DNA from 2 places in the Acetonema longum DSM 6540 genome. Region 1 is predicted to be linked to the other one. Evidence: riboswitches for the same ligand, from Rfam matches in the RefSeq annotation. Region 1 holds a riboswitch; the other holds the start of a gene.
The links. A riboswitch is a leader RNA that binds a small molecule or an ion and turns the genes downstream of it on or off. The one in region 1 is predicted to bind molybdenum cofactor.

Region 1 (15,632 bases):
CTCGTTTCAACGATTTATCATCCACCGAAAAACCCAGCGGCTTTACCAAATGCAGCTCGGCGCGAGTCGCCGCGCACAGCCGGGCAATATTTCCTGTATTACCGGGAATCTCCGGTTCAACCAAGACGATATGCATTTCTCCCCAACTCCCCAATATGGACCATACATCCTATTATAAAACATTCTTCCCGGACGATATACACCCAAAATCATGATCATCCGGAAGATTTATCTTTACTGTCTGCGGTCCCCCGCCACAATCCCGGAACAATCGCCAGCCCGCTGGCCAGCAGCCCGGCATACAAGGGGTCAATGCTTTCCGGGAAAACGCCTTTCCAGACAAGTGCCACACCAGCGCCGACGATCATAGATAAAATAGCCGCCTGCTTTTTCACCCGCCCGGGGAAAAGCACCGCAAACGTCAGAGGTAAAAAAATCCCGGCGCCTCGCAGGCCCATCGATAAAAAATTCCACTCCAGAACCAGGGATTTTAGATTGCCAAAGGTAAAAACCGCCGCCAAGAGCGTAATGCCCAGTACCATCAGACGGTTGATCCAAAGCATGGTCTGTTCGCCGGCGGTTTTCCGCAGAGGCAGGATGATATCCCTCGAAAGCATAGTCCCCACTCCCAGAGCCAGGCCGGCCGCCGATCCCACCGCCGCCAGCAGCAGGGCGGCAATTCCTATACCCCCGATCCAGGGCGGCAGGTAGTGTAAAATAAATAAAGGCAGCGCATCAATCGGCGCGATAGCGGGGTGATGCGCCCGCATGTACATGCCGGCCAGAACTGCCGGGATACCGGTGGGCAGGGTTATCAGAGCCGCCGCCAGTGCGCCTTTTTGGGCAGTTTGCACATCCCGGGCGGCATATACCGCCTGGATGTATGTCTGAGTGCTCAGCGTCCCTACGATCAGCGACAGAGCGCTGGCCAGATCAACCAACCATCCCCTCCCCATCAGGCTGAACCAGGGATACGGGGGAAAGACATCCAGGTAGCCGCCGATTCCGCCCATGCCTTGCCAGCATACAACGGTAACCGTCAACAGAGTCAGGTATATCAATAGAGTTTTAACAACCCCAACCAGGCCGGTTCCCCATACGCCGCCGAAAAAGACATATGCCACGATAAGCAGAAAGACCAGACCTGCGGATTGATGAAGATTGAAGCTGAAAATAGCGGCCACCAGCGGTATGGCAGACATGATATTGGCCACAATGCTAAAAAAAATACCGGCGGACGAGGTCAGGCTGGTAATAGGACCGGCAGCCCGGCCATAATTTGCCGTCAAAAATTGCGGAATGGTTTGCAATCCGGAAGAACGCAGCGGTCCGGCATAAAAAACCGATAACAGCCCCAGGGCAATACCTGCTCCCAAAGTGAACCACCATGCCGAAAATCCGTAGCTAAACGCCAGCTGTGCCGTCCCGACAGTGGATGCGCCACCCACAATCGTCCCGATAATGGTGCCGGTGATCAAGACAACGCCGGAGGATTTACCGCCCAGGGTAAAATCGGCGGCAGTTTTCACCTTGCGGGCCGCGCTCAAGCCAATTCCGGTCACGATGACCAGGGTCGCAATCAGACTTGCCATATGACCAGCTGTAAATTGCATACTATATCACCTTATCCTGATTTTTGTGGTCCCCTCCTCTTAAATTTTTATTACGCCAAAAATACCTTATTACCTGCCAAGCGTCAAGAATTTTGCGCCCGGACAACCGTTTCCGCCAGCACTCCTGTTCCCATCCGCAAGGCAGCTTCATCAATGTCAAACCGGGGATGCTGCTGAGGATAGATCGCATTGTCACGGTTGCCTGCTCCGATAAAAATCATTACGCCCGGGATAAGTTGCTGATAGGTTGAAAAATCATCTCCCACCATGACCGGCGGTATTTCCCGCACCGCTTCCTGTCCCAAAACGGCGGCTCCCGCCGCCGCAGCCACAGATGCAAACTGTTTGTCGTTAATCACCGGCGGACAACCGAAAGTTTTGTTAACGGTACATTCAGCGCTAATTGCGCCGCACAGCGCATGGCACAGTCGCTCAAGACCCGCAAAGATTTGGTCGCGAGTAGCCTGATCGAAGGTACGGACCGTTCCCCGAATGACCGCTGTTGCCGGGATGGTATGAAAAGATTCGCCGGCCTGCAGCATTCCCACCGATATAACAGACGGTTCCAAGGGATTGGTATATTGTCCCGCAACCTGGGGCAATGCCGCTACGATTTGAGCCGCCGCCGTCAAAGCGCTGACCGCCTGGCAGGGCGCCGAACTATCCCCTTCTTTTCCCCGAACCTGAACGGTAAACTCGTCCGACTCAGCCATCATTCGGCCCCGGCTGTAGCCAAGGGCACCTACCGGCAAGTCAGACCGGAGGTGCATGCCGAAAATGGCCGTCACATCGCGCAATGCCCCGTCTTCAATCACGCCTTGCGCCCCTCCCGGCAACGGCTCCCGGCCCGGCTGAAACAGCAATCGTACAACGCCGGAAAATTCCCGGCGCATTTCCGTCAGGACCTTAGCTACCCCCAGCAATATAGCAATGTGCCCGTCATGGCCGGCTGCATGGCACCAACCATAATTTTGCGACTGACAGGGCCGGTCGATTTCATCTTCAACCTGCATGGCGTCCATATTCGCCCGTAAAGCAATAATTTTGGCGGACGCCCCGGGTCTCTGCCCCCGAATATCCGCCATGACGCCGGCCCCCGCCACAGAAACCGGCTCCAGGCCCAATTGCGTCAATTTTTCCTTGATCTTGCGCTGGGTATTGTATTCTTCGTCCGCCGGTTCCGGATACATCCGAAAGTAACGCCTCAGTTCAATGATTTCCGTCTCATGGTTTCTCACTAATTCCTGTATTCCAGTCATAGAACCTCCCGGAGAATTTACCTCTGTCAATATACAGGCTTAGTATGCACCTTATGGATAATTTTAACTCAGCTGTCTGTTTAGCTGTGTTTCTCGGGTATGCCTGCGGACATCAGCCGGCGGCGATGACAATTATAATTTTCTTTTGGCAGAAAATATTGTATAATAAACTATAAGTCTGACGGGAGGTATTTTATAGATCTTCCAAAGGATGATAAGTTGTCTGTTCTGTATCTGACAGCAAGGGCGGGGCCTGCGTAAAGGATGTAGGAGCTGTAGTCCAATCTGCCTTTTTCTGTCCCTTTTTGTGCGCCGGTGTGCGCCGGACAGAAAAAGGCCATTTTACTTACAGGAGGTGTTTTACCGTGTCCAGGCGTTTAGGTGTCATCGGCATCGTAGTGCATAATCCCCAAACGATATCCGACAAGGTCAATTTGCTCATTAGCGGCTATAGTCACATGATTATCGGCAGGATGGGCATTCCCCGTCCGGAAGAAAGCGTAGGTATTATTTCTCTGATCGTCGAAGGTTCTACCGATGAAATCGGCGCCCTGACCGGTAAACTGGGGCTCCTTCCCGGCGTCACGGTTAAATCCGCCCTTACCGGCAAAAAATCCATCGTGAAGGAGGAACCCCTGAATGATCAATGAACACCAGCGTTCTACCGACAGCTTTATCGACAACAGTTTAATTATTAAGTTGCTGGCTGAGGCCAAAATCACGGCTCAGTCCAAGCCCCTGGTGAAGGGCATTATCGAAAAAGCCAGGGCAGCTAAGGGATTAAGCGCCGCAGAGGTCGCCGTTCTGCTTGAATCAGACGACCAGGAGCTGGAACAGCTCCTGTATCAATCGGCCGCTGACATTAAAAAGACCATCTATGGCAATCGAATTGTGCTGTTTGCCCCTCTATACATTTCCAACTATTGCGTCAACAACTGCAAATACTGCGGCTACCGCAGCGGCAACCGGACCCAGCGCCGCCACCGTCTGAGCCCGGAGGAAATCAAGAAGGAAGTCGAAATCCTGGAATCCCTAGGACATAAGCGCCTGGCCCTGGAAGCCGGTGAAGACCCGTTGAATTGCCCGATTGACTATGTTATCGACTGTATTCGGGCCATATACAGCGTCAGAGACGGCGCCGGCCAGATTCGCCGCGTCAATGTGAACATCGCCGCCACCACGGTTGAAGACTACCGCCAGCTGAAAGAAGCCGGCATCGGCACCTATATTTTGTTTCAGGAAACATACCATCGGCCTTCTTACCAGCAGCTGCATCCTACCGGTCCCAAACGGGATTACAACTGGCATACCACTGCCATGGACCGGGCCATGCAAGCCGGTATTGACGATGTGGGCATCGGCGTTCTCTACGGCTTGTATGACTATAAATATGAAACCGTGGCCATGTTTTTGCATGCCGAGCACCTGGAGAAAACATTCGGCGTAGGACCTCATACCATTTCCGTGCCCCGGCTGCGCCCAGCTGGCGGAGTCACCCTGGATGAGTTCCCTTATCTGGTGGATGATGCGGCCTTTAAAAAAATCATTGCTATCATCCGGCTGGCCGTTCCCTATACCGGTCTCATCCTCTCTACCCGGGAAAATGCTGAGTTCAGGGACGAGTTGTTAGTCTGCGGCGTATCGCAAATCAGTGCCGGTTCCTGCACCGGTGTCGGCGGCTATCAGGCATCCCAGGCGATAACGTCAGAAGATACCGCTCAATTTGAAGTCGGCGACAGCCGCTCCCCCAATGAAATCATTCGTCTGCTGTGTCAAACCGGCTATATCCCTAGTTTCTGTACAGCCTGCTACCGTCAGGGTCGCACCGGCGACCGGTTTATGGCCTTGGCCAAAAGCGGTGACATCCAGAATGTCTGTCTTCCGAATGCCCTGCTGACTTTGAAGGAATACCTGCTGGATTACGCCGACCCGGCCACCCGGGCAGTCGGTAAAACCCTTTTAAAACAACAATTGGCCTGTATCCCGAATCAAAAAACCCGGGAACAGACCAAAAGAGAACTGGATAAATTAGAGACGGGGACTAGGGATCTGTATTTTTAACATGCTAAGCTGCCATTCGTCCCGGACTGGCAACAGCGCCATTCCGCCCTCACTTCGAAAGAGCCCGATTGAAAGACTCCAAAACCCGCTCCGGCTGAAAAGGCTTTACAATAAAATCAACCGCCCCGGCCTTGACAGCTTCCAAAACCACTTCCTGCTGTCCCATAGCGCTGCACATAATAATCTTAGCTGTGGCATCCAGTTTTTTAATTTCCTTTACTGCGGTAATGCCATCCATATCCGGCATGGTAATATCCATGGTAATAATATCCGGACGCAGGTCCCGGTATTGCGTAACGCCTTTGGCACCGGTATCCGCTTCGCCGATCACCTCGAAATTGTTCTGGGTTAAAATGTTTTTAAGCATCATCCGCATAAAAGCGGCATCATCCACAATCACAACCCTAGCCATAATTGCCTCCTATTATTACTACATTTGCACTACTTTCATCGTCCCTGATGTCAGCATCGCCCAATTGCTCCCATAAATCCCCGCCTTTATACACTTCCTTTGCCCTGGACCATAAGGTAATGACCATGCAAAAATAAATGTGCTATCAACTTAATTGGCTAAAACAGCCAAAAAATCCTGCTGGCATTAGGAATAAATTTCACGGCGTAAATTCCCTGCCCTCCACCGGCAGGGAATTTACGTGAATAGTAACGATCGAGGTGCATCAGTGAAAGAAAAGAGAACCTTCTCCCTGCGGGAAGAAGATCTGTATCCGGCGGTACGCGACTATCTCATCAGCCGGAATTGTACGGTAAAAGGCGAGGTCAACCAGTGCGATGTTGTTGCTGTAAATCAGGCGGGAACAGTCTTGGTGGTAGAAATGAAAGTAAGAGTAAATCTGGAGGTGATTTTGCAGGCGGCGCTCCGGCAGAAAGTCGCAGACCTGGTCTACATCGCCGTACCCAAAAACAGCAAAAGCATCCTGACGAAAAAATGGAAGAGCATTTGTCACCTTTTGCGCCGGCTGGGAATCGGAATGCTGTTAGTCACCTTCAGAGGCAAAACGTCCGCAGTGGAAGAATGGCTGGAGCCTGAACTCTGCGGACGGGAGTCCGGAAAAAAAACCGACAGCCGGCAAAGGAAGAAACTGCTAGCTGAGTTCAACCGACGGCATGGCGATTTAAACCCCGGCGGTACCAGAAGAAAAAAACTGATAACCGTTTATCGGGAAATGGCCATTCACATTGCCGCCTTGTTGGCCAAGCACGGACCCTTAAGTATAAAACAACTGAAGGAAAGAGGCGCCGATACTGAAAAAACAGCCGGAATTTTGCGGGATAACCATTATCTCTGGTTTCAAAGAATTGCCCGAGGGGTATATGCCCTGAGCGACCAAGGCGCGGCGGATTTAAATAATTACCGGGAAATCGCCGATTGCTATGTACCCCCGCAGGACCCCGTTTAGCCCTTAACCGCCAGCAGCCGCCGGAATGAAACTTGATACAAAATCATATAGGTCAGCGTGTAGCACGCCGCCGCGGCAAAAACCGTCTCATACCCCCAATGGGACGCAAGGTTGCCCATGATCATCGCCCCCGCCGCAAACCCCACATCTACCGCCATGGTGTAGAAGCCAAAGGCTGTACCGCGATTAGCCGGTTGAGTGGAGGCTGTGATAATCGTGGCCATGGACGGGAAGGCCAAACCATAGCCGATACCTAACCCAATTCCTGCTATAACCAGCATCCAGGGTGAAGACGAAAATTCGATCAGCAGCATGATCACCGCGAACAAACCTAATATGTACAGTGACAGCCTCTGGGCCGTAAGCCGGTCACAGAGGCTTTTTACCCAGAAACGGGAAACAACAACAGCGACGGCATAGGACGCATAAAAAGCACTGAGCCCGTAGATGCCCCGGCTGATCATCAACAGAGGCAGAAAGGTCATGGCCGTGCCAAAGCACAGAGATACCGCCAGCAGGCTGGCCGTAGGCACATAAATTCCCGGATTGGCAATCACTGTCCGTATTGGCAGGCTGTCAGCGGCAACCGGTTTTATTTTTAATTTCGCCTCTTTGGGAAATAGTAACAGCGACATAAAGGTCGCCGTCACTCCGGCCACGATCACCCACAAAATTCCACCTGCCTGATACAATATATTAGCAGTAGATGAAGCGATGCCCACGCCGATCATGGAAAACAGCGTATATGCTGCCACGGCTTCCGCCGTATGCTTTTCTTCATGCATTAAAGAAGCCATCGTCAAAGCAGCGCCGGCATAGGTGGAAATACCCACGCCGTGCAGAAACCGCGATAGAACAGCCGATTCCAGGCCATGGCTAAACCGGTAGCTGATAATGGCCCCAATCGACAGAACAATCCCGACAGCAATAATTCGCACACTGCCGTAGCGGTCCACCGCTTTTCCGGCAAACAACCGGAAACTAACCGCCCCTACTGCGAAAGCTCCTATCGCCAGCCCCACCTGGGAATCGTTCATTCCTAGGCCATGATAATATACCGGCAATACTGGCAGGAAAAAATTGGTGCTCATCCAAAAAAACATATTGGCAAAAATGAGACTGATAAAAGCAGGAGTATAAACTTCCCAGTTAAACACGCATGATCATCCCCCGGTAAAATGATCTTATGGCCGAGCGCATTCCCCAGCCTCCCCTTTCATAATCGCTAATCCATGATCCAATGCCGGCAGGATGAATTCCAGGCACTCCCTCACGCCTTTGGGACTGCCCGGCAAGTTGATGATCAGAGTGCTGCCTCTTATGCCGGCTACTGCCCTAGACAGCATAGCCCTGGAGGTTTTCTCCAGGGATTTGGCCCGCATGACCTCGGGGATGCCGGGAACCAGCCGGTCGATGACGGCAAGAGTGGCTTCGGGGGTTACATCCCGAGGTCCCAGGCCTGTGCCGCCAGTAGTCAGGATCAGGTCGATATGAATCCGGTCAGCCATGAATTTCATTTGTTCTTCCAGGGCCATTCTTTCATCCGGTACAACGATATAGTGTTTTACCTCACCCAGGTCAGTCAGTATTTCTTTGATGACCTGGCCGCTTACATCTTCCCGCTCGCCACGGGAGCCCTTATCACTGGCAGTGATAATGCCGATGCTGTACATCAGTCGATCACCTCAATTTCATCGCCGACTTTGATCGGACCGCCCTGCCTGACAATGGCAAAAATACCTTCCTTGGGCATGACACAGTCGCCGGCCTGATAGTAGATAGCGCAGCGGTTGTGACATTCTTTTCCGATCTGGCTGACTTCCAGCAAGGATTTTCCGATGCGAAGCCGGGTTCCGACCGGCAGAGAGATCAGCTCCATGCCCTGGATAGTCAAATTTTCGGCAAAGTCCCCCGGATTCACATCCAGTCCCATGTTGCGCATCTTTTCAATACTTTTCAAAGCCAGCAGACTGACCTGCCGGTGCTGGAAGCCGGCATGAGCATCGCCCTCCAGCCCCAGATTGGGCAACAGCATGGCTGCACCGACATTTTTCTTGCGTTCGCCTTTGTTGACACTGGTACATACCGCGACTACAGTTCCTTTACCCATGCTATTTATCTCCTCTCGAATAGATCCCGCTTTTGCCGCCGCTCTTGTGGAGCAACTGAATGGATTCAATGGTCATGGATTTATCTACGGCCTTACACATGTCGTAAACGGTCAGGGCAGCAACCGATACTGCGGTCAGGGCTTCCATTTCCACGCCGGTTTTACCGGTGGTGGAGACAGTCGCTTGGACAGTAATGCTGTTTTCCGTATCATTCAGCGTATAGTCAAGCTTCACACCGGTTAATAGCAGCGGATGACACATGGGAATCAATTCCCATGTCTTCTTGGCCCCCATAACTCCCGCCACCTGGGCTACCCCCAGCACATCGCCCTTGCCCATTTCGCCGCGCCGGATCAGGGCCAGAGTCTCGGGCTGCATGACGATGCGGCCTGTGGCAACCGCCACTCGTTTGGTTTCATTTTTTTCAGTAACATCTACCATGCGGGCCTTGCCAGACTGATCAAAATGAGTCAGTTCCATCCGTTACCCTCCAATTTGAGACATGTTGCGGCAAAAACCAGGGGCATTCATTCGGTCCACCAGATCATGCCCGGCCGGTTTGGCGGTAATGGCCCTCTCTAAAAGCCGCAGCAAATTTTTATCACTGATCTCGCCTCTTAGGGCGGTTTTGATATCGTATTCCTGGTTGGACAGCAGACAGGGTTTGATCTTGCCGTCAGCTGTCAGCCGGACACGGTTACAGGAACCGCAGAAATGTTCACTGATGGGAGTAATAAAGCCAAAGGTTCCCTTGCTGCCGGACAGGCGGAAATATTTAGCCGGCCCGTTAGCGTAACTCATAGATGTCGGCGTCAGCAGGCCGCCCAGGGTTTCAATAGTCTGTTTGAGAGCCGGAATACTCATACCGGCGGAGACATCACACTGACTGATGGGCATATATTCGATAAACCGAACTGAAACCGGCGACGTCTGCACCAGATCGACAAAATAGGAAATATCACTTTGCTGTAAGATATCCGTCAGGACCACATTCAGCTTCACCGGAGAGAGTCCGGCCAACAAAGCGGCTTCCACTCCCTCGATAACCCGGGACAGTTTTCCGCCGCCGGTGATATGACTAAAACGATTGACATTTACAGTATCCAGACTGATATTCACCCGTTTAAGTCCGGCAGCTTTTAACGGAAAGGCCATCTCAGCCAACAGGCTGCCATTGGTAGTGACTGCAATATCCTCAAAGTATCTTAGAGCAGCCACTTCTCTGACGAAATCCGCAAATCCTTTACGGATCAGCGGTTCACCGCCGGTCAGCCTCACCCGCCGGAAGCCGGCCCGCCCCAACAGACTGAGCAGGCGCAGGATTTCTTCATAGGTCAGAATATCGGCATGTTCCAGCAGCCTCACACCGGCAGCAGGCATGCAATATAAGCAGCGGAAATTACAGCGATCCGTCACCGAGACCCTAATATATTCAATGTTGCGGTTAAAACCATCTCTCACAGCATCATCCCTCTCCAGATGACTTTATACTGTCTGCTGACCCTTCCGGGAAAAAGGAAAGATATTGAAAACAACGAATAGTATGAGTGACAGGAGCCAAAATATAACCGTCCCTGACTTGGGACAAGGAGGTAATTTCCATGCAATTGCGTTTTCTCGGCCATGCTTGCTTTCAATTGACGCGAGATCATGTTTCTCTGATATTTGACCCGTTTTTAAGCGACAATCCGTTTCAAATCGCCCAGCCGGACGATATTCATTGCAATTATGTCTTGGTCTCCCACGGGCACTCCGATCACCTGGGTGATACAGTAACCATCGCTAAAAGTAATGGGGCCACTGTCATATCCACCGCCGAAATTGCCCATCTTTGCAGTGAGCAGGGCTGCGCCACCCACGCCATGCATCTGGGTGGCAAGCATGCCTTTGAGTTCGGTTATGTCCGCCTGACTTTAGCCTTTCATGGCGCCGGGGTACCGGGAGGTCATGCCTGCGGTTTCATTGTGAAATTTCATGGGAAAACCTTCTATTTCGCCGGCGATACCGGGCTGTTCGGCGATATGGCCTTGCTGGGACGGCTGGAATCCATTGATTATGCCCTGCTGCCCATTGGCGACAACTATACCATGGGGCCGGACGACGCCGTTGAGGCCGTGGGCATGCTCAAGCCCGGAAAGTCATTCCCATGCATTATAATACCTGGCCTCTCATTGCTCAGTCACCGGATGCATTCAAAGAAAAGGTCGAACAGCGTTTCTCCATCCCTGTGGAAATCATGATACCGGGAACCACTCTCGCCATTGGCTAATGCCCATCCCTGGCGACACATCCGGAGCAGGCAGCAGATCTATTGCCGTGAAGGACACAGTTCGGCCAGGATGCATTGCCCGCACAGAGGCTGGCGGGCTTTACAAACTTTGCGGCCATGCCAGATCAGCCAATGATGGGCTTGGCCCCACTTTTCTTTGGGAATGGCTTTCATTAGTCCTTGTTCCACTGCTAACGGCGTGTCTCCTTTAGCCAAACCCAAACGGTTAGCGACCCGGAACACGTGGGTATCAACCGCCAGGGCCGGCTGCCCGAACAATTGACTTAACAGCACATTGGCGGTCTTACGGCCTACGCCCGGCAATTGAATCAGATCGTCAAACGCGGCAGGCACCTGGGACTGATAGCGGTCAACCAGTATTTGACTGGCTGCCAGGATATTTTTAGCCTTGGCATGATATAAGCCGCAGTCTCTGATCAGTTCTTCCAGCTGGCCCTGAGACAGGGCCAGCATGCTCTCCGGGGTATTATAGCGGGGAAACAGCCGGGCTGTAATCAAATTCACCCGGGTATCAGTGCACTGAGCAGACAGTACTACCGCCACCAGCATTTCAAACGGGTTTGAGTAATGCAACGCCGTGACGGCATCCCGGTATTCTTCAGCCAAAAGGCTGAGGATTTTTTCTTTCATCGCTTTGGTTGTTCTCACCTGATGCCCTCCGTATCAAAATAGCCGTTTAAATTCTTCATTTGCAGAAACGCGAAGCGTTTCTCTCATCTATCAAATCGTCTTGCCAGTGCCGTAAAATAGTCTGATAGTCTTCCTCTGTGTCAGCATCCAGAAAATAATGGGGGGCATCCACCGGTACGCATCCCAGTTCAGTCGGGTGCGTGCGCAGGATTTCCCTGGCGCCGCAGTCACCCTGTAGAGTCAGGAGGTCCTCCCTCCACCGGTTCAGGTCAAACAATACAGGATTGCCGCGCTGTCCCTGAAACACCGGCGCCACTATGCTGCCCTGTCCGGCGTAATAAGCCCGGGCGATGTCCTGAAGGACGGCAGCCGGGATCAAGGGTTGATCCGCTAATAAATACATGACGGCCACGGCCTGCCGGTCTACCGTCGCCAATCCCGCCTTCAGGCTGGCAGCCTGGCCGGACTGCCAATGAGGGTTAACCGCAACAGAAACGGCAAGATCAGCAAGAGCCCGGGAAACTTCCTCGCCATAGGCCCCGGTCACGACGATCACCTGTCCCAAAGCAGCGCGGCAGGCGGCATTGGCTGCCCACCAAACCATCGGACGTCCGCCGAGGGGCAGCAGCTGTTTAGGTTTGCCCATTCGGCTGGCTGACCCGGCCGCTAAAATCACACTGGCAATCATAGCATCATACCCGGCATTACTTGCCAAAAGGGCAGACAGGATAGGCGCACTCGCCGCATCGCAGGCAGAGACCGCCATACCCCATAGCCGCAATATCCGGTTTGCCTATTTTTTCTCCGGCTAATACCCGGGGAAAGATCATATCAAACACTGTTATGTTGTCATACATGCCGCAGGCCGGCATACCCATCACGGCGATATCGCCCAAATAGGCCAGCATGAACATGGCTCCCGGCAGCACCGGTGAACCGTAGCTGACCAGCGAGGCGCCGCTGGCAAGGATCGCGTCCGGAGTCACGTCATCCGGATCCACCGACATGCCGCCGGCAGCAATAATCACATCCACCTTTTGGGCTGCATAGTCCAGAATCGCTTCCCGGATCTTCGCGGCATCATCGGGACAGAATATGATCCCGGCTAAAGTTGCTCCATATTGCTTTATTTTTTCGGTGAAAACCGGCGCATAACGGTCCTGGATGCGGCCGTAAAACACCTCATTGCCGGTAATGATCACGCCTACCCGCAGATTCCTGAGGAGGTGCACTGAAATCATGCCCGGACAGTTTCGTCCAATCTGCTCCACAGTTTGGACGGTTGTTGCCTCTACAACCAGCGGAACGACTTTCACGCCGGCAAGGATCTCGCCGGCTTTTACGATTGTGTTGCTGTGGCGGGTGGATAATACGGCATGCTCAACCAGGTTTACCGCTTGTACCGCCGCTTCGTTCACCTTGAGCAACCCGTCAATCCCAGCCCGAATATTGATTCTTCCTTCCGACGGTTCACTGAGAGTAACATTGTCTCCGGCCACTGCCCCGGCCATCCGGCTGATGGCGTCATTTTCATGCACCTGACCCGGCTGCAGATCAATTAAATAGATATGTTCTTTACCGATGTCCTTTAGATAGGGAATATCCTCAGCGCGAATCAGATGTCCCTTTTTAAATGCCGGCCCCTTATATTCGCCGGGAACAATCTTCGTCATATCGTGTCCCAAAACCATCCCTACAGCGTCTTCAACCCGTACCTGCCTGATCGTCATCCTATCTCCTCCAGCTCCGACTTGTGGGTCAACCGTACTCTATAAAAATAAAAGCCGCTTCCTGTGCGAAAAATGGACAGGAAGCGGCTAAATCACCTGAAGCCGTCATACGTTTTCCTTTCCAATCACGCGGAGGCACGGGCGTTTCCTTCCGTACCCGAATCGGCCGTCCCATCATAGAGCCCATCAGCAGGCTCCTTAGACAATACGGCTCGGAAAACAACGATATGAAGCAGTTGAGTATAACAGAGAAAGCAACCTGTTCTACCCCTGCTTGTATTATACGCTATCCGGATGATTTGCGCAAAGATTTAAACGATACTTGCAATTTACAATTGAACGTTATAAATCAATACGCATACAGGTGAAGCCGCCTATGGCCGGCTAATTCGTCAGGCTGCGGATAGGGGCGGGAATTCTGCCGCCACGGGCGATAAAGGTCCCGGAACCAAAGGGATTAACAGCTAGAATCGGGCTATGCCCTAACAAACCGCCAAACTCTACCCGGTCGCCGACCGATTTACCGGGAACCGGTATAATGCGCACTGCGGTCGTTTTATTGTTAATCATGCCAATGGCTGCCTCGTCGGCGATAATCGCCGCGATGGTGGCAGCCGGCGTGGCGCCGGGAACGGCGATCATATCCAGCCCTACCGAGCAGACACAAGTCATGGCTTCTAACTTTTCGAGGGTCAGGCTGCCCCGCTCCACCGCCGCGATCATCCCGGCATCTTCGCTGACCGGAATAAAGGCGCCGCTTAATCCGCCTACATAGGAAGACGCCATCAGTCCGCCTTTTTTCACCGCATCGTTGAGCATGGCTAAAGCAGCGGTAGTGCCCGGCGCACCGCAACTCTCCAGACCGATCTCTTCTAAAATATGAGCCACGCTGTCGCCCACCGCCGGCGTAGGCGCCAGGGACAAATCAATGATGCCAAAGGGTACTCCCATGCGGCGGGAGGCTTCCTGGGCCACTAATTGGCCCACTCGGGTGATCTTAAAAGCCGTCTTTTTGATGGTTTCAGCGACAGCCCCCAAGTCCTTGCCCCGTACTTCCTCCAGGGCCCGTTTGACCACTCCCGGTCCGCTGACCCCCACATTGATGGTTGTTTCCGGTTCGCCAACCCCATGAAAAGCGCCGGCCATAAACGGATTATCCTCCGGTACATTGGCAAACACGACTAGCTTGGCGCAGCCCAAGGCATCCCGGTCAGCGGTCAGTTCCGCCGTACGTTTAATAATTTCGCCCATTTCCCGGACGCAGTCCATATTAATGCCGCTTTTGGTGGATGCCAAATTCACCGAAGAGCAGACTCGCTCGGTGACGGTCAGAGCCTCCGGAATCGAGCGAATGAGAATCTTATCGCCGTTAGTGTAACCTTTTTCCACCAGAGCGGAGAAACCGCCGATAAAATTGACCCCCACTTGTTTCGCCGCCGCATCCATAGCCTGGGCCACCGGTACATACGTATCGGTCCGGCAGCTTTCCGCCGCAATGGCCATGGGGGTGACGGAAATACGCTTATTAATGATGGGAATGCCATATTCGGCTTCGATATCTTCACCCACCCGCACTAATTTTTCAGCAGTCTTGGTGATTTTATCATAGATATTGCGGCAAAAAACAGACATATCCGGATGCCCGCAGTCCCGTAGACTGATCCCCAGCGTAATCGTCCGCACATCCAGTTTATTTTCCTCAATCATCCGGTTGGTTTCCAGAATATGTTGCAATGAAAGCATGATAGGCCTCCTCCGTTAACCTTTAAGGAAATCTGAATTGGGAACCGTTCAAAAGGTTCATATGCTAGGTAAGAGAAACGCCTGCGTTGCCGTAACTAGTGAAGAATTCAGGTGACTTTTCGGCTTATAAGAAATTATTCGCTACTACCTATCTCCCGAAAAGTCACAAATTCTGATACAGCGCGACGAGGACGGGCGTGAGACTTTACGTTCGCCAGAGGCTGAAGTGACGCAGATGGGCCTTTTCAACGGATTCCCGCTAAATCTGGTGCATGCTCTGGAAAATTCCCTCATGCTGTACTTTAATATCCAGGCCAATCGCCTTCCCTTTTTCCTTTAAAAACTGCTGCAGGTCCTTTAGCGCCATTTTAGAAAAGGTCATATCGGCAATCATCACCATATTGAAAAAGCCATCCAAAATATTCTGATTGATATTCAGGATATTGATATTGTTCTCAGCTAAGATAGTGCTGACCATCGCAATGATACCAACCCGGTCCTGTCCCACAATTGTTACCACGATTTTCATTCCGGCCACACTCCTTTCTTTGTAATCGTTGCTTTTCTTACAAGGACAAAAAGCAATAATATTTATTATACACAAAAACGGAGAAATCCCAAAGTCTTTTTCACAGAAAGGCTCGTTAAGTTACTCTATCCAATATCTACTGCGCACAGGCGGCGGAGCAGTACCAAAAATGATTTTGCCGCAGACTGCCCGCCATGACGCCTACTAGCCGCCGGTCACCGCCATAGTGTAATATAGCCCGGGTCAAT
Region 2 (15,632 bases), on a different contig from region 1:
TTATCAGTTATAATTTCCAATACAAGGATAAATTTTCCAATTACAAGGAGACGATGTAATATGTTTTATTTATTTCAGGTAATTATCCTGGCATGGTTTTCCAATTACATATCGCGCAGACTGGCGAAAGAATAACGATTTGACGAAGGACCGCCCAGGGGGCGGTTTTTCGTTACCCAATCGATCAGATTAAAGTAGTTTTTGATTTTATCCGATAATATCAATGACAATTTAACGGGCGGTTGTTTAGATTTGCCCAACAGCAACAGGGAGGGTTCAGGATGGATGTGAGTCGAGTAGGATTGACCCTGTCGACGACCGGACAGGGAAACAGCGCGGGGAAAAATTCCGGCACGACAGGCGGCAAGGCGGCAAAGCAACAATATGTTACGGTTCAGGAAGGGGATTATCTATACACCTATTTGGTTATCGGCGATCATATCAGAGTCCTCATTGGCCGTACGGCGGCGGATAAGGAGGATGATGAAGGAGAACAAAGCGGGCAAGAGCAGGATCAGTTAACCGGCATTGATGCGGAAGCGGCAGACAGACTGAACGTTGCGGCTAATCAGACCGGAGAAAATAATAAGCGGAGACTTCTTGAATATGCTTCCAATATGGATGTTGAAACTTTTTTACAATGCCGGCAGACAGTAATGGCAAAGCAGCATGCCTAGAAAAGACAGCAGCAAGGCAGACAGAGCTGGAGGAAATTTCTAGTTCAAAAAAGCCAAAAAATAAGCAAACACCGCATTCAAGCCGCAAGGCATGAAGCGGTGTTGTCTGTCTTTTAATTCACATTTTTAATGACACAGAAGCCGCACCCAAAGATGCGGCTTGGTTGCTAGGCTTTTACATCGACAGCGCTTCCTAGACTGGGGGATGGAGGAACGAGAATATTCAACATAGCCTGCTGGCTTGCCTCGGTGGTATCCAGCGCCTTCTTGAGCAGCAAAATACCGGCATTCCCTTGTACCTGAGCTTGCGAGTTCACTGTTGACAGTGCAGCAATATCCATAAGACCCCTCCTTTGGTTATAGTATACATCGGCCGGAGGCAAATAACAATGGGGTATGGCTGCCGTCATAATTTCGTCATACTTTTTACTTATAATAGTAACCGAAAGAGGATTCGTAATTTTTGCATGAATAAGCCGTCTGGAGCTGAATGGAGAGCAATGATGAAAGGATTTGTACAATATCACATACTTAAAATTCTCAGTCATTTGATTTCTTTTCTGCCTTATTCACTGATTTGCCGGATTGGCCGGGGAATAGGACGTCTTTATTTTCGGGTGGCCGGGGGACAGCGCGAACGGGGAATTGAGCAGGCCATGCACAGCCTGGAAATTCCCTATAATGAAGCCAGAGGGCTAATTCGCGAAGTGTTTTGCAACTTGGGGCAAACATTGATGGAAGTCTTGTATATTCCGGCATTAGCCCGCAAGGATATCAGCCGGTATGTTTCCATTGAAGGCTTGCCTTATTTGGAAGAAGCTTTAAACGCAGGGCGCGGTGTGGTGCTCCTTACCGCTCATATGGGTAATTGGGAATGGCTGGGCGCTGCCCTGGCGCATACCGGCCTGCCGATAACCACCATCGTTAAACCGCAGCCCAATGCGCAATATACCCGCATCCTGAATGAATACCGGAGACAAGTTGGATTAGAAGTCTTTAACCGCGGGTCGACAGAAATTGTCAAGGCGGCCCGGGCGCTAAAACAAGGCAAGGCATTGGGCTTTCTCGCCGATCTGGATGGCGGGACGGAAGGCATATTTGTGGATTTTTTTGGGAGTCCGGCATCTACACCTGTTGGTCCGGCGCTTTTTGCGAAAAAATTTAATTCTGCCATTATCCCGGTATATGCCTATCATCTGCCTGGCGGCGGCCACCGGGTAGTCATAGAACCGCCGCTGTCCTATGAGCATTGTGTCGACCCTGAACAGGAAATTTTGCAAAACACGGTAAAAATGACCCGCACGATTGAAAATGCAATTAGAAAGCACCCCTCGGAATGGTTGTGGTTTCTCAGGCGTTGGCATACGCCGGAAGACAATGGAAAGAAGCGGAGTTTCATTGACCGCCGTCCGAGCCATACGGCTGCTGATCCTGCCATCCGGTAAAGCTGGCTGCACAGCCAATGATGAAATGAAAGCCTATAACAGCCCCCTATGTAGAGTCCTAATCCTACATAGGGGGCATGTTCTTTATAATGAATAAAGTTAGGACAAATGCTCTACTGACGGTAGCAGGTAATTTAGCGATTTTTGACGAACCATATACTCACATTGAGTAGGCGAGAGTGCAAGAGGTGATTCAATGCCAAGCAATCGCGTCGTAAAAGCGGAGACCCTGATCCATGCAGATGTCGAAGATAGGCTCCTGACTCTGGAAAATAGTCTCCTTGTGGTTTCCGGCAATATCGGTTTAGTATCCGGCCAAATGGAAGCCGTCAGTCGCGGGATGATCTCTATACAAGCCCAATTGGCCGAGTTGGCTCAGGATTTCCACGATTTTATCCAGCGGGATATCATGGCTAAACAGCTCCAGTTAGCGGAGACGAGACTGGTAAAGGTGCGGCAGGAACTTGAGAATAATTTTGGTCACTATGATGAAATCCGGCGGCGGACTACCGGCATCATCCAGACAGTGGATGTCAATATTGTGCGGCAGGAGACCATTTGCAGCGTAACGGAAGAATTAATGCTGGCAGTTCCGCGCTATTGGCTCGCCCCGGGTCTGATTGCCCTGGCTGCCTGGCTGAATGACAATCAATTGCTTGCCGAACGTGCCGTGCGGGAGGCGCTGCGCCGGGATGATGAGAAAACTTCGCTATTTTTCGCCTTGGTATGCCGGCGCGGCAGCAGGCTTCAGGCAAGCCGGATCTGGCTCGAGCGCTATCTCAGTCTGCAAAATCCGCAGGCACTGGACAGGCAGATTGTAGTATTAATCGACGCCTTTGCTAACGGGGTGTTTGGACCCGATATCCAAGGTCAGTGCGTAAAGCCCATAGAAGCATGGATTCAGGATCTTTCTGCTGCGCCAGGTTTTAGGGAGGAACAGCAAAACCTGTGGACCGCGGCCCTGGAAGCGAAACTGGCTGACAGCGATATTGGCGGGTACCATTATCTTCGCCAGTACAGTCCTGAATGGGATAAGCTGCAGGCGGCATTGATTGGCGCAAGATGGCATCAGATGATTTACGATGATTTTGCAGCACTGTTTATGGCTGCGGCAGAACCTGAGCCGGATCTGATCGCAGCCGTTGATGACTTATTGGCTAAGCTGGCGACCTGCTTTGATAAAGAAGAACTTCCGTTGCGGCGGGATGAGCGCCTGCTTTTGCTGATTATTGAAGAACAGGGTGATAAAAAGGCGGCCCAGAGCCGTTATGAGGCGGAATGCAAGGCACTCGATGAAACGATCGGTTTCAGCCAGCTGTTAACGAATTTTGCTCTGCATCCTGCACTGTCTCAAGCATCTAAGGCGACACAAAGGCTGGCTGTCGCCCTGTCCCGGGACTGGATTATTAGGGCTTATGACCGCATTGCGTCTCAGAGACGGTCAGAAGCGCCGCAGGAGATTACCATATCTATTGAAGGGTGGCGCGGGACGATCCCAGTCGGCGCTAATGGGCAGGAATTGATCGATTCCCTGGACAATTATCACCGGGAGCAAATGGAACAGGCTCTCCAGTCAACAAAACTGAATTTGCTGGATTGGTTTGCGGTTATCGCCGGTATCGATTTTCTGATTTTAGGCGCTTATTTTATGAATTTCTTTTATTTTGCCATCGGCCTGGGCGGAGTTATCTGGTTCTTATCGGTCAGGCAAAAAGTACGTAAGTATAGAAGGCAAACCAGTGAGGTTTTAGCCAGACTGCGTGATGATTCACGGCAAATATTGCAGGCGGCGTTAGCTGAGGCGGCGGAATGGCAGCGCAGCTATGCTGCAGGGGAAGCAGCAGCGGCGAAGGTAGGGCAGTTATTAACTGCGATTACCCCGGAGCGGTATATTTTATCCAGGCAGGACATTGCCCGTCCGGCGATAACCCGGGCGGTGCCACAGGGGTGAGGCTATGGAAAGGCAACTTCCCGATCACTACAGGATTACTTTGGGCATTCAACAGCCGGAAGAAGAGCGGGAAAGCCCTGGCGGCAGCGGCAGCAATGCCCGCGGCAGGATGGAATCACCGCTGGCTTCCCGCTTTCCCGGCTGGGATCTTTTGCCCCCGCCCCGTCTCAACTGCAGGCGGGAAACCGAAACACGTTGAAAGGCGCTTGGCGCCTTTCTTTTTTTTATGCATCCGGCGGGTCAGTCATAGTTTTATCATATTTCTCCCCTATAATTTAAATCAGAACCCGGGAACCCTAAAAAACCAAGAGGGGATATAGTATGAACAATATAGTAAAGAAAACCATTGTCTATTCTCTGATAGGCATTATGCAATTGGGATGGGGCATGACCGCTTTAGAGGCGGCATCCAGACAAGACCGATGTGAGAAAAAATATGAAAAGCGTCACGTAACCCGGGCGCAGCGGGTCAGAGAAGAAAATGAACGGCATCGGCGCGAGATGCAGCGGCGTCACCATGAAAGCGCGCGTGACTGGCGTGAGCGTCAGAAACGGGAAAAAGACCATCATGAGGAGGTCATGAGAACGATTGGAGGCTTGGCGCTGCTGGCGATCATACTGAACAATGCTGATGGCAATTAGAGGGTCAAAAACGGCTGACTCTGCGGCAGCACCATGGAATATACCGGTGGTTATGGAAAATTAAGATTTTGTCAAATTTACTTGATTATACGAAACAATCGCGGTATAATTGTTATCAATAATACAATGAACAGAGACATTATACCGTTGTGGGAGGATTGACAATTCCATATCCATTGGCGAGCAGAGACGCTCCATTCGGGTGAAGAGTATTTCACTGGATGAAGCGTCTTTCTTTTGTAGTTTTGAAGAAGGGAGGAATGCGGTTGATTACACTGCAGAAAGTAAATAAGTTTTTTGGCCGGAATCATGTTTTAAAAGATATCGAGCTGACCGTCCGGACCGGAGAAAAATTGGTGGTGATCGGTCCCAGCGGTTCGGGAAAAAGCACGATGATCCGCTGCATGAATCTGCTGGAGCGGCCCGACAGCGGCCAGGTCCTGGTGGATGGGGTCAACATCACCCCAGCCGATGCACCGGTCAATCAGGTGCGGCAATCCGTCGCCATGGTGTTCCAGCAGTTTAATTTGTATCCTCATAAAACCGTATTGGAGAATCTGACCCTGGCGCCCATGCTGGTCAAAGGCGTCAAAAAAGAAGAAACCGAAGAAACCGGCATGGCCTTTCTGGACAGGGTGGGCCTGAAAGAGAAAGCCTTTGCCTATCCATCCCAGCTTTCCGGCGGCCAGCAGCAACGGGTGGCTATCGCCCGGGCTCTGAACATGCATCCCAAGATCATGCTGTTTGACGAGCCTACCTCAGCTTTAGACCCGGAAATGATCAAAGAGGTGCTGGATGTCATGGTGGACCTGGCCAATGAAGGTATCACCATGGTGGTGGTGACCCATGAAATGGGCTTTGCCCGCCGGGTGGCCGACCGGGTCATTTTCATGGATGAAGGCCAGATCATGGAGCAGGGAACGCCGGAACACTTTTTTGTCAACCCGGAGAATGACCGGACCAAATTGTTTTTGAGCCGGATTTTGCATTAGATAGATTAATAAATAAAAAGACGGGGGAATTTAGCATGAAAAGACAATATTTCCTACTTTCTCTGGTAGTCCTGTTCATCATCAGCCTGCTGGCGATGGGATGCGGCGGCACAGCCCCGTCTCAGCCGGCTAAAAGCGATGCGGCGCCGGAAATTAAAGCGATCCAGGACCGGGGTATCTTAAAGGCCGGCATCAAGGTGGATGTGCCGAAGTTTGGCTATAAGGATCCGCAAACCGGTAAGATTGAAGGATTTGAAATTGATCTGGTCAAGGCTCTGGCAAAAAAACTGGTAGGCGACGAAAATAAAATCGAACTGACCGGCACAGTGGCCAAAACCCGCGGACCGCTGCTGGATAACGGCGATGTGGACCTGGTCGTCGCCACTTTTACCATTACCGAAGAACGCAAGCAAAGCTATAACTTCACCGATCCTTACTTCACTGACGGCGTGGCTCTGCTAGTGAAAAAGGCCGGCGGCTATCAAAGCCTGAAAGACCTGGCCGGCAAAAAAATCGGGGTAGCCCAGAGCTCCACCAGCCGTAAAGCCGTTCAGGCCGAAGCTGACAAACAGGGCATCAAAGTGAATTTCCTGGAGTATGGTTCTTATGCTGAAGTAAAAGCGGCCCTGGATTCCGGCCGGGTAGACTGCTTCAGCGTGGATGCGGCTATTTTATTCGGTTATCTGGATGCCTCCACCGTCGTTTTACCGGATCGTTTCAGTCCGCAGGAATACGGCGCGGCTACCAAGAAATCCAACGTGGCCTTGGCCAAGCTGGTGAATGATACGTTTAATGACATGAAAAAATCCGGCGAGATGGATAAACTGCTGGCGAAGTGGGGTCTGAAATAGTGCCCGGCCCCTTCGCCGGGTTTAAATGGCTGGCGCTGCTGCAGGACTGGCAGGTGTTCGCCGAAGGGCTGGCCACAACGATTGCCGTGGCTGCCCTGGGGCTGACTCTGGCCCTGGTTCTCGGGACCCTGCTGGGTATTGCGGGCGCAGCACCCGGACGGATGTTCCGCCTTATCAACCGGATCTATGTAGAGTTCATCCAAAATACGCCTTTAGTGATTCAGGTTATCTTTTTGTACCATGGATTGCCTCACATGGGCATTGTCCTGTCGGTATTCGCCATCGGCGTGCTGGGGGTAGGCGTCTACCACGGCGCCTATATCGCCGAAGCCATCCGCGCCGGCCTGCAGGCGATTCCCCGGGGGCAGCTGGAAGCAGCCTATTCCCAGGGGTTTACCTATTGGCAGGCCATGCGCCATATCATCCTGCCTCAGGCCAAACGCATCGTCTATCCGCCCGTCACCAACCAGGCAGTCAGCCTGATCAAAAATACCTCAGTCCTGGCGATGATCGCCGGCGGTGACCTGATGTATCATGCCGATTCCTGGTCCAGCGGCAATTTATACTACGGTCCGGCTTATGTGGCAACCGGTCTTTTGTACCTGGCTCTTTGCTATCCTTTGGCCAAATATGTCCGATATCTGGAGAAAAAGGCGGAGGTAGCCCTATGATTCAGGAATTATTGCATCCGGCAATCGGATTGTTTTTCCTCGACGGCCTGCTGGTAACCCTGCACATCGCGGTATCGTCTATTGTCCTCAGCCTGATCTTTGGAACGGTCTTAGGAGTGGCTCAATACTCACAGTCGCCGCTTTATAGCAGGATGGCTACCTTTTATATTGATACCGTACGGAATATCCCCCTCCTCTTGTTCATCCTGGTGGCCCGGTTTACTACCGGTCTGCCGCCTGTTCATTCCGGTATTTTTGCCATGACCGTCTTTACTTCGGCGGTTATAGCCGAAATCATCCGGGGCGGCTTAAACTCGGTTCACAGGGGACAATGGGAGGCGGCCCGTTCCCAGGGTCTGTCTTATTATCAGACTTTGAGGCATATCGTATTGCCTCAGGCATTCCGTAATGTGATTCCCCCTTTATTATCCCAGTTTACTACGGTAATTAAGGATACGTCCTTTGTCTGGGCGGTAGGAGTGGAGGAACTGACCGGAAGAGGCATGATCATCATGGGCAAATATGGATCCACCTCCCAGGTGTTTGCCATCTTCGGCGCCATCGCCGCCACTTATTTTGTCGTTAATTACCTGCTTTCGCTGGCCGCAAGATACCAGCATGGGCGATTGGCCGCCCGCAGCTACTAAGGGAGCGTTGAAAAAGGTCCCCGGATTCGAGGCGCGCCGAGGGAGAGTATTAGCATAAAAACCGTTCAACTGCCTGGGCATAGTTCCCAGAACAGTTGAACGGTTTTTGTATGAGAAGCGCAAATTGAAGGAGTTTTTGCCGTTTGGGCCGAAAATACAACAAGCATGAATCATTCCATTTACAATTCAGTTACATGTGAGGAGGCTGAGCAATGGTTTCTTTGGGAAAGAAAATGGGGCGGCTTTTTCTTTTGGCCGGTATGACGTTATGCCTGATGCAGGCTGGCGCCGGGGCGGCAGCATATGTAGCAACTGAAAAGCCGGTTTATTCACCTGGCGAAGCTATTGTGGTCATATTTAAAGATTTTCCCGCAACCCAGTCCGGCTGGATTACCGTTGTGCCAAGCAGTGCCAATCCTGAGCAGTACGGGCAATGGTGGCCTCTGAGGGAGCAAGCCGGTGGAACGTTGATTTTCGACGGGCTGCCGGCTGGCGAATACGAAGTCAGAGGTTTTTTTGACGGAAAAAGTAACCCTCAAAGCATCAAAACCCCGCTTCAGGTCCAGGTTAAGGCCTCATTCAGCATTGTCCGTGAAGCCAAACCGGCTTTACCGGTGGTGTCTGTTAAGGAAACAGAAAATCTGAGCGCCCAGGAGGCCCATTTGGCCAGGCTGATCAATCAGTACCGGCGGGATAACGGCCTGGGGGCTATCCCGGTATCCCGGACATTAACCCGGGTAGCCAGACTGCATGTAAGAGATCTGGATCAATATCAGCCGCAGAATGCTACGGACAGCCGGGGCCTGCCGGGCAATCTTCATAGCTGGTCCGACAAGGGCAATTGGACATCCGTGATTTATACCGCCGATCACCAATATGCCGCCGCCATGTGGAATAAGCCGAGGGAAATCAGCAATCAGATTTATTTGGGCAATGGATTTGAGATCGCTTTTGGCACCCAGGGACATCAGGCGACACCGGAAAGTGCGCTGGCTGCCTGGCTAGACAGTCCCGGACATAAAGCCGTCATTATGGAAAGCGGTGACTGGCAGGATAAGCACTGGCCAGCTATGGGAGTCGCCGTATATGGCGGATATGCCGTAGTTTGGTTTGGCGACACAGAGGACCCGGTAGGCTATTATAGCCTTTAAGTGACAGAAAACTTAGAATTAAACTAAGGTATTTTCAAAAGAAATTTGGCAGGATATAATATATATGTACATGTCGAATTTTACCGCTACTGTTTAATTATACTATATTACTAATTAATGAATACCAAGGAGGTTTACTCAGTGAAAGAGGTATCTATTGAGGCCTTGACGCCGGGAATGACCCTCGGTCGCAGCATCAGCAGCCCGGATGGGAAAATCGTGTTAAGCCAGGGGACTGTTATTACGGAGTTTTGGCTGACGCGAATTAAACAATGGAATTTAGGAACAGTCATGGTTACTGAACAAACCGGCCAGGAGGAAATCTCCGAAGCCGAACTGGCGCACCTGTTGCAGCAGGCTGGCACGGTTTAACACTTCCCGGTTTCCTCAAATTTCTTTATTTCTTCCTCTTTTCATATTTTCATATTGCACTTTTTTTGTGGTATGTTAAAATCATATCGTATCTTTTTGGTGAATACTACTATCATCATTTAGTAGTCTAAGTGAAGAAATATGAATGTAGGGGAGAGTGTTATGTATAACCAATTTCGCTTGACGCAACAAGCTGCCGAAGCACTGGCAAGCAACTATGGGACGCCTTTGTTAGCTCTTTCTACTCAGCAAATCGAGTATAACTACCGTTTTCTGCAAGAACATTTGCCAGGTGTTACTCTTCATTATGCGGTTAAATCTAACCCGGCGGCGCGTATCGTTGATACCCTAGCGCAACGGGGCTCTCATTTTGACGTAGCTTCCGACGGCGAGATGGAGCAACTGACGGCGCAGGGAGTAGCGCCGGAACGCATGATCTACGCAAATCCTGTTAAGACGATCCGCGGTTTGGCTACTGCCAGCCGATTGGGTATTCAAACTTTTACCTTCGACAGTGAAAGCGAAATTGGAAAAATGGCCAGGGAAGTACCAGGCGGCAGAGTCCTGCTGCGGGTACGGGTGGAGAATTCCGACGCCCTGGTTGACCTGAACAAAAAGTTCGGGGCTCTGCCTTCTGAGGCATTAAGACTATTGAACATTGCGCATGAGAAAGGACTGGATGTAGCCGGCCTGTGTTTTCATGTCGGCAGTCAATCTCACAGCGCTCAGCCATATATCGAGGCCATTAGGGTCTGCCGTTCCTTGTTTGATCAGGCTATTGCCGCCGGACTTCCCATGCGGATTCTGGATATTGGCGGTGGCTTTCCTATTCCGGCCGGTGAAAACCCGGTTGATGCAGGCCAACTGTGCGATCAAATCAGTGATGCTCTGGGCCGGTACTTTGCCGGTGTTGAGATTTGGGCTGAACCGGGCCGGTTTATCTGCGGCACTGCCGTGAACCTTTTGACCCGGGTGATTGGCTCTCAGGTCCGGAACGGGCAACAATGGTACTTTTTGGACGAAGGGCTTTACGGCTCCTTCTCCGGTGCGATTTTTGATCACTGGGATTATGAAATGGAGAGCTTTAAGAGTGACAGGAAGATTCCGGCGACCTTCGCCGGACCCAGCTGCGATTCCATGGATGTGATGTACCGGGATAAACTGACCGCGCCGTTGGAACTGGATGATCTTTTAGTAGTGATCGGGTGCGGCGCCTATACATCAGCCTCAGCTACTGTATTTAACGGATTTGCCAAAGCGCCGATTGTCGTCTGGGAAGACCAGGAAGAGGCGGTCGCTGAACAGCTCTGCTTTCGTTGCGCTGTTTGACAGAGGATCTTTAATGGCGCCGGTAAGTTGAGATATTGTAGACAATCCCCGGATGTCTGCCCTGCGTGCATGACGTCCGGGGATTCTTTTTTTGTCGGAGACAGGGTGAATTGAAGAAGGGGGGCCTTAGGTCTCGGCGAGGATTTTGCCGGTCTCGGACACATCATACCCGCCCAGGCCGGCGATCTCATCCTGGAATTCAGCGGAGCGCAGCACTTGGAACAGGGCCTGAAAGTGGGGTTTGGACATATCTTCCTGGCGGATGACAATGTCGTAGCGTTCCTTTTGCAAAGGGATAAAGCCAATGTCTGCCACCTGCAGAGCGGCTTTTTCGATGCCTAAGCCTACATCAGCCAGCCCTCTGGCCACATAGCCAGCCACTGCCAGATGACTCATTTCCTCATGGTCATAGCCGGCGACGGCGGCGTGGTCAATGGCCAGCAGCCGCAGATGCTCGTCCAGGAGAACTCTGGCCCCTGATCCCCGTTCCCGGTTCACAAACCGCAACCCGGGCCGGGTTAGATCAGACCAGGTCCGAATGCTCAGAGGATTGCCCTTGGTCACATAGAAGCCTTCCATCCGGTAGGCCAGGTTGATGATCAGGGTCTTGTGCCCCGGCAGCAGCCGCCGGACATAGGGGATGTTGTAAGTATCGGCATCGCTGTCCCAGAGATGAGCCGTGACTACATTGGCTGAGCCGCGATAAAGGGCCAACAGGCCATCGATACTGCCGATGTAGTTCCGCAGAAAGCGGGCATGGGGCACTTCTCGCTCCAGGCGGCGGGTCAGAATGTCCAGGACTATGTCCTGCCCACAGATAATCAGACCTTCCTGCTCTGGGAAAGAGGCCGGGGCAATGGGGCTAAGAGTAGGAGCCGGCGAAGTTCCTTTGGATTTTTTAATATAGACCGCCAGGTCCGGAGCCTCAATCCGCATTTTGCGGCCGATGCGATAGGCGGTCAGTTCGCCGCGTTTTACCAGTTCGTAAACGGTAAAACGAGATATTTTGAGGATCTTGGCTATTTCTTCCGGGGTGTAAGAGATATCGTCCATATAGTTCACCTCTATAGAAATTATGAAACATTAGATATTGCACGCACCGCTAATATAGATTATAATAACAGCAAATATAAGTATGGTTTTGTTTGGTTGTGTTGAGTTATGTTAGAGACTAATCCGTCTTCGAGCCTTGCTGCCTACCGACTATTCCATGGCAGCCTGGCCTGGGCTTCGGTCCGCGGGTATTACCGGAAACGGTCATGCCTACCGATTGTAAAGGAGGGGATTGCGGTCCGGGCAATGTAGCCCTGCTCTCTCCGGGAGCAGGGTTTTAGTATTATTATGGAGGAGGAAGTACATAATGAAAAGAATCTGTCTTTGGTCTCTGATTATTATGATCGCGGCCGTCTTTGCTGCCGGCTGCGGCGGCTCCAAGGAGTCTCCCAGGCAGGCCGCTCAGCCGGTAGAACTGTATGTATCGGCGGCAGCCAGCATGAAAGATGCTCTGCTGGAAATTCAAAAACAATACGAAGCGGAAAATGCTAATGTGAAGCTGATTTACAACCTGGCGGCCTCCGGTACGCTGCAAAAGCAAATTGAACAAGGCGCTCCGGTGGATCTGTTCGTTTCAGCCGCTCCCGCCCAGATGAATGCACTGGAGAAGCAAAACCTGATTCAAAAAGAAAGCCGTAAGAATCTGCTGGAAAACCAACTGGTGCTAATTGCGCCGGAAGGATCGAAAGCAGCCCTTACCGGCTATGAGGACCTGACGAAAGACGCAGTGAAAAAAATTGCTATCGGTCAGCCGGATGTAGTGCCGGCCGGTCAATACGCCAAAGAGGCTCTGACCAAGATGAATCTGTGGGACAAGCTTCAGGATAAATTTGTCCAGGCCAAAGACGTGCGGGCCGTGTTGACCTATGTGGATACCGGCAACGTGGATGCCGGCATTGTGTACCGTACCGATGCGGCTGTAGCCAGCAAGATTAAAATCATTGCCGCCGCGCCGGCCGGAACCCATGCGCCGATTATTTATCCGGCGGCGGTACTGGCTAACGCCAAGCAACCCAAGGCAGCCGGCGACTTCCTGACCTATCTGTCAGGACCGGAAGGAAAAGCAGTCTTTGAGAAATATGGTTTCGTGATGGCGAAGTAAAATTCCTACCGGGTACAGGGGGGCTATTCATGCTTGACTGGCAGCCAGTCGTCTTGTCGATAAAAGTCGCTTTAATGTCTCTAGTCGCTGTGGCTATCCTGGGAGTAGGAGCGGCATTTGTCATGCGGCGCCGGGAGTTTCCCGGCAAAGCGGCGGTAGAGGCGGTCTTTACCTTACCTCTGGTCCTGCCGCCGGTAGTTACCGGATTCTTGCTGCTGCTTCTTCTGGGACGTTATGGACCGGTGGGCCGGCTGCTGTCAGAAGTCTTTCAGGTTCAGCTTATTTTTACTCCTTACGCCGCGATGATCTCCGGCACAGTGGTGGCTTTTCCCCTGATGTATCAGAGTGCCAAGGCGGCTCTGCAAAGCGTGGACCCTCATTTGGAAGATGCGGCCCGTACTTTGGGAGCCGGTGAAGGCAGGGTGTTTTTTAGCGTCACCTTGCCTTTGGCTTGGCCCGGTTTGCTGGCAGGCTTGGTGCTGTCTTTTTCCCGGGCTTTGGGAGAATTCGGCGCCACAATTATGGTGGCCGGCAATATTCCCGGTAAAACCCAAACTCTGCCTCTGGCCATCTATTTTGCCGCTGAGTCCAATGACCTGACTCTGGCCGGCCTGTATGTGATTATTATCAGTTTGATGACCTTTGCTCTGATTTTCTGGCTGAACCTCTGGTCTAAAACCAGAGATAAAAGGCGCATCATACCGTTCGGGGAGGTGGGGTAAGGTGCTGACAGCCAATATTGAGAAGAAGCTGCCTGATTTTACGCTAACCATGCAGTTTACCATGCAGAATGAAGTTCTGGTCCTGTTTGGACCATCCGGCTGCGGCAAGACAACCACCTTGCGATGTATCGCCGGTTTGGCTCAGCCTGATCAAGGGAAGGTCAGCCTGAACGGAGACGTTTTTTTCGACAGTCAGGTTAAAGAAAATGTACCGCCTCGGTTAAGAAAGATGGGGTACATGTTTCAGGATTTCGCCTTGTTTCCCCACATGAGTGTGAAGAAAAATATTGGCTACGGCATCAAGCAGCCGGGTAAAAAAGCCGATGAACTATATACCCGTTTGCTGGATCTTTTAAAAATCAGCCATCTGACCGACCGCTACCCTCATAGCCTGTCAGGCGGAGAAAGACAGCGGGTAGCCCTGGCCAGAGCCCTGATGGCCGAACCGTCCGTCCTGCTCCTGGATGAGCCCATGTCCTCCCTCGACAGCGAAACCCGCCGGGAGTTGCAGGACGAACTCAAGCGTCTGCATACACTGTGGCAGATTCCGTTTATTTTGGTCACTCATGATCTGCACGAGGCCAGGAAGTTGGGGGACCGGATTGTATTTATGGAGCAGGGACGCCAGGTAGAGGGCCGTTAACCACGTGTTAAGATTCAAGAATAATTTAGTTTTATGCAACGACAGAGAGCTAATATTTTTGCAGAATACGACTTAGAAATAGCCGGACCTTTGGCCGGCTATTTCTTTTGGACCGTAATGGATGCGCATAATCCCCTGCTTCGGGCTGAATACTAATTTTGAGTCAAGGAATACCAAAATAGAGGCAGGGAAGCATTATGGCAATTTATGATCAAAAGCAGCAGGCGATTGCCGAAAAAATCGATCCCGAGACCATTCTTATGAATTGGAGGGATTGGAAGTGGCAGCTGCAGCACGTGGTGCAGGACATTGACACCTTTGAAAGACTGCTGGAAATTCGTCTGGAGGATAGCGAGAAACAAAAACTGGAGGAAACCCTGGCCCGGTTTCCTCTTTCGATAACACCTTACTATCTTTCCCTGATTGATGCGAAGGACTATCAGAATGATCCCATTTACAAGCAGGCTTTTCCCTCTGTTTCCGAGTTGCATGTGGGAGAGTTTGAGATGCGGGACCCGCTGCATGAGGAGCAGGATAGCCCGGTTCCGGGGATTACCCACCGTTATCCCGATAGGGTGTTGTTTCAGGTTTGTGGGATGTGTTCCATGTACTGCAGGCACTGTACGCGAAAGCGGAAAGTCGGCGACGAGGGGGCGGCGCCCAGCCGGGAGCAGCTGCAAGGGGGCATTGAATATATTAAAAGGACGCCTTCCATACGGGATGTTTTGCTGTCAGGAGGAGACCCTTTCCTTCTGTCGGACCAAGTGTTGGATTGGATTTTAAGTGAGGTTAGACGTATTCCCCATGTGGAGGTTATCCGGATAGGAACACGGACTCCGGTAGTCCTGCCTTACCGGATCACGGATGAATTATTGATGGTCCTCAAGAAGTATTATCCTCTCTGGATTAATACTCATTTCAATCACCCCAGGGAAATTACGGAATCGGCTAAACTGGCTTTGGCAAAAATGGCGGACGCAGGCATTCCGCTTGGCAATCAATCAGTGCTGTTAGCCGGGATCAACGACAGTCCGGTGATTATGAAAAAGCTCGTTCATAAGCTGGTCCAAAATCGGGTGCGGCCGTATTATCTCTATCAGTGCGATCTTTCGGAAGGTCTTGAACATTTCCGGACCCCGGTGGGCAAAGGCATTGAAATCATGGAGAACCTGATCGGCCACACCAGCGGCTTCGCCGTGCCCACTTATGTGATTGACGCGCCGGGTGGCGGCGGCAAGATCCGGGTGTTGCCAAACTACCTGGTTTCCTGGTCCACTGATAAGGTTGTTTTAAGGAATTATGAAGGTGTCATCACCACTTATCAGGAGCCCCAAACCTATGAAAGCATTTATAAAGGGAGTGGGAAGAATCAGGAGATCGGAGA

Region 2: linked by a shared signal. The riboswitch ahead of modA (molybdate ABC transporter substrate-binding protein) and the one ahead of ALO_RS19925 (molybdopterin-binding protein) in region 1 are both predicted to bind molybdenum cofactor.

What each region holds. Positions count from the first base shown of each region.
Region 1 covers NZ_AFGF01000280.1:1,784-17,415, reverse strand. The annotation lists gene trmL (tRNA (uridine(34)/cytosine(34)/5-carboxymethylaminomethyluridine(34)-2'-O)-methyltransferase TrmL) at 1-136, opposite strand, end outside; gene ALO_RS19995 (sodium:solute symporter family protein) at 216-1,613, opposite strand; gene ALO_RS19990 (M20 metallopeptidase family protein) at 1,697-2,872, opposite strand; gene ALO_RS19985 (TM1266 family iron-only hydrogenase system putative regulator) at 3,238-3,522, shown strand; gene hydG ([FeFe] hydrogenase H-cluster radical SAM maturase HydG) at 3,512-4,933, shown strand; gene ALO_RS19975 (response regulator) at 4,983-5,345, opposite strand; gene ALO_RS19970 (DUF2161 family putative PD-(D/E)XK-type phosphodiesterase) at 5,614-6,351, shown strand; gene ALO_RS19965 (MFS transporter) at 6,348-7,508, opposite strand; gene ALO_RS23405 (MogA/MoaB family molybdenum cofactor biosynthesis protein) at 7,536-8,024, opposite strand; gene ALO_RS23400 (MOSC domain-containing protein) at 8,024-8,461, opposite strand; gene moaC (cyclic pyranopterin monophosphate synthase MoaC) at 8,463-8,942, opposite strand; gene moaA (GTP 3',8-cyclase MoaA) at 8,946-9,923, opposite strand; partial or broken gene ALO_RS19940 (metal-dependent hydrolase) at 10,064-10,731, shown strand; gene nth (endonuclease III) at 10,771-11,400, opposite strand; gene ALO_RS19930 (nucleotidyltransferase family protein) at 11,438-12,070, opposite strand; gene ALO_RS19925 (molybdopterin-binding protein) at 12,087-13,112, opposite strand; molybdenum cofactor riboswitch at 13,211-13,342, opposite strand; gene ALO_RS19920 (PFL family protein) at 13,497-14,855, opposite strand; gene ALO_RS19915 (ACT domain-containing protein) at 15,115-15,384, opposite strand; gene yqeC (selenium cofactor biosynthesis protein YqeC) at 15,521-15,632, opposite strand, start outside.
Region 2 covers NZ_AFGF01000040.1:69,654-85,285, forward strand. The annotation lists gene ALO_RS05040 (hypothetical protein) at 282-677, shown strand; gene ALO_RS22015 (YjfB family protein) at 845-1,018, opposite strand; gene ALO_RS05045 (lysophospholipid acyltransferase family protein) at 1,181-2,122, shown strand; gene ALO_RS05050 (hypothetical protein) at 2,319-4,073, shown strand; gene ALO_RS05055 (hypothetical protein) at 4,078-4,272, shown strand; gene ALO_RS05060 (hypothetical protein) at 4,395-4,715, shown strand; gene ALO_RS05065 (amino acid ABC transporter ATP-binding protein) at 4,982-5,707, shown strand; gene ALO_RS05070 (transporter substrate-binding domain-containing protein) at 5,743-6,558, shown strand; gene ALO_RS05075 (amino acid ABC transporter permease) at 6,558-7,229, shown strand; gene ALO_RS05080 (amino acid ABC transporter permease) at 7,226-7,876, shown strand; gene ALO_RS21710 (CAP domain-containing protein) at 8,089-9,027, shown strand; gene ALO_RS05090 (hypothetical protein) at 9,169-9,399, shown strand; gene ALO_RS05095 (type III PLP-dependent enzyme) at 9,562-10,728, shown strand; gene ALO_RS05100 (helix-turn-helix transcriptional regulator) at 10,855-11,781, opposite strand; molybdenum cofactor riboswitch at 11,897-12,025, shown strand; gene modA (molybdate ABC transporter substrate-binding protein) at 12,089-12,883, shown strand; gene modB (molybdate ABC transporter permease subunit) at 12,913-13,605, shown strand; gene ALO_RS05115 (ATP-binding cassette domain-containing protein) at 13,607-14,248, shown strand; gene kamA (lysine 2,3-aminomutase) at 14,446-15,632, shown strand, end outside.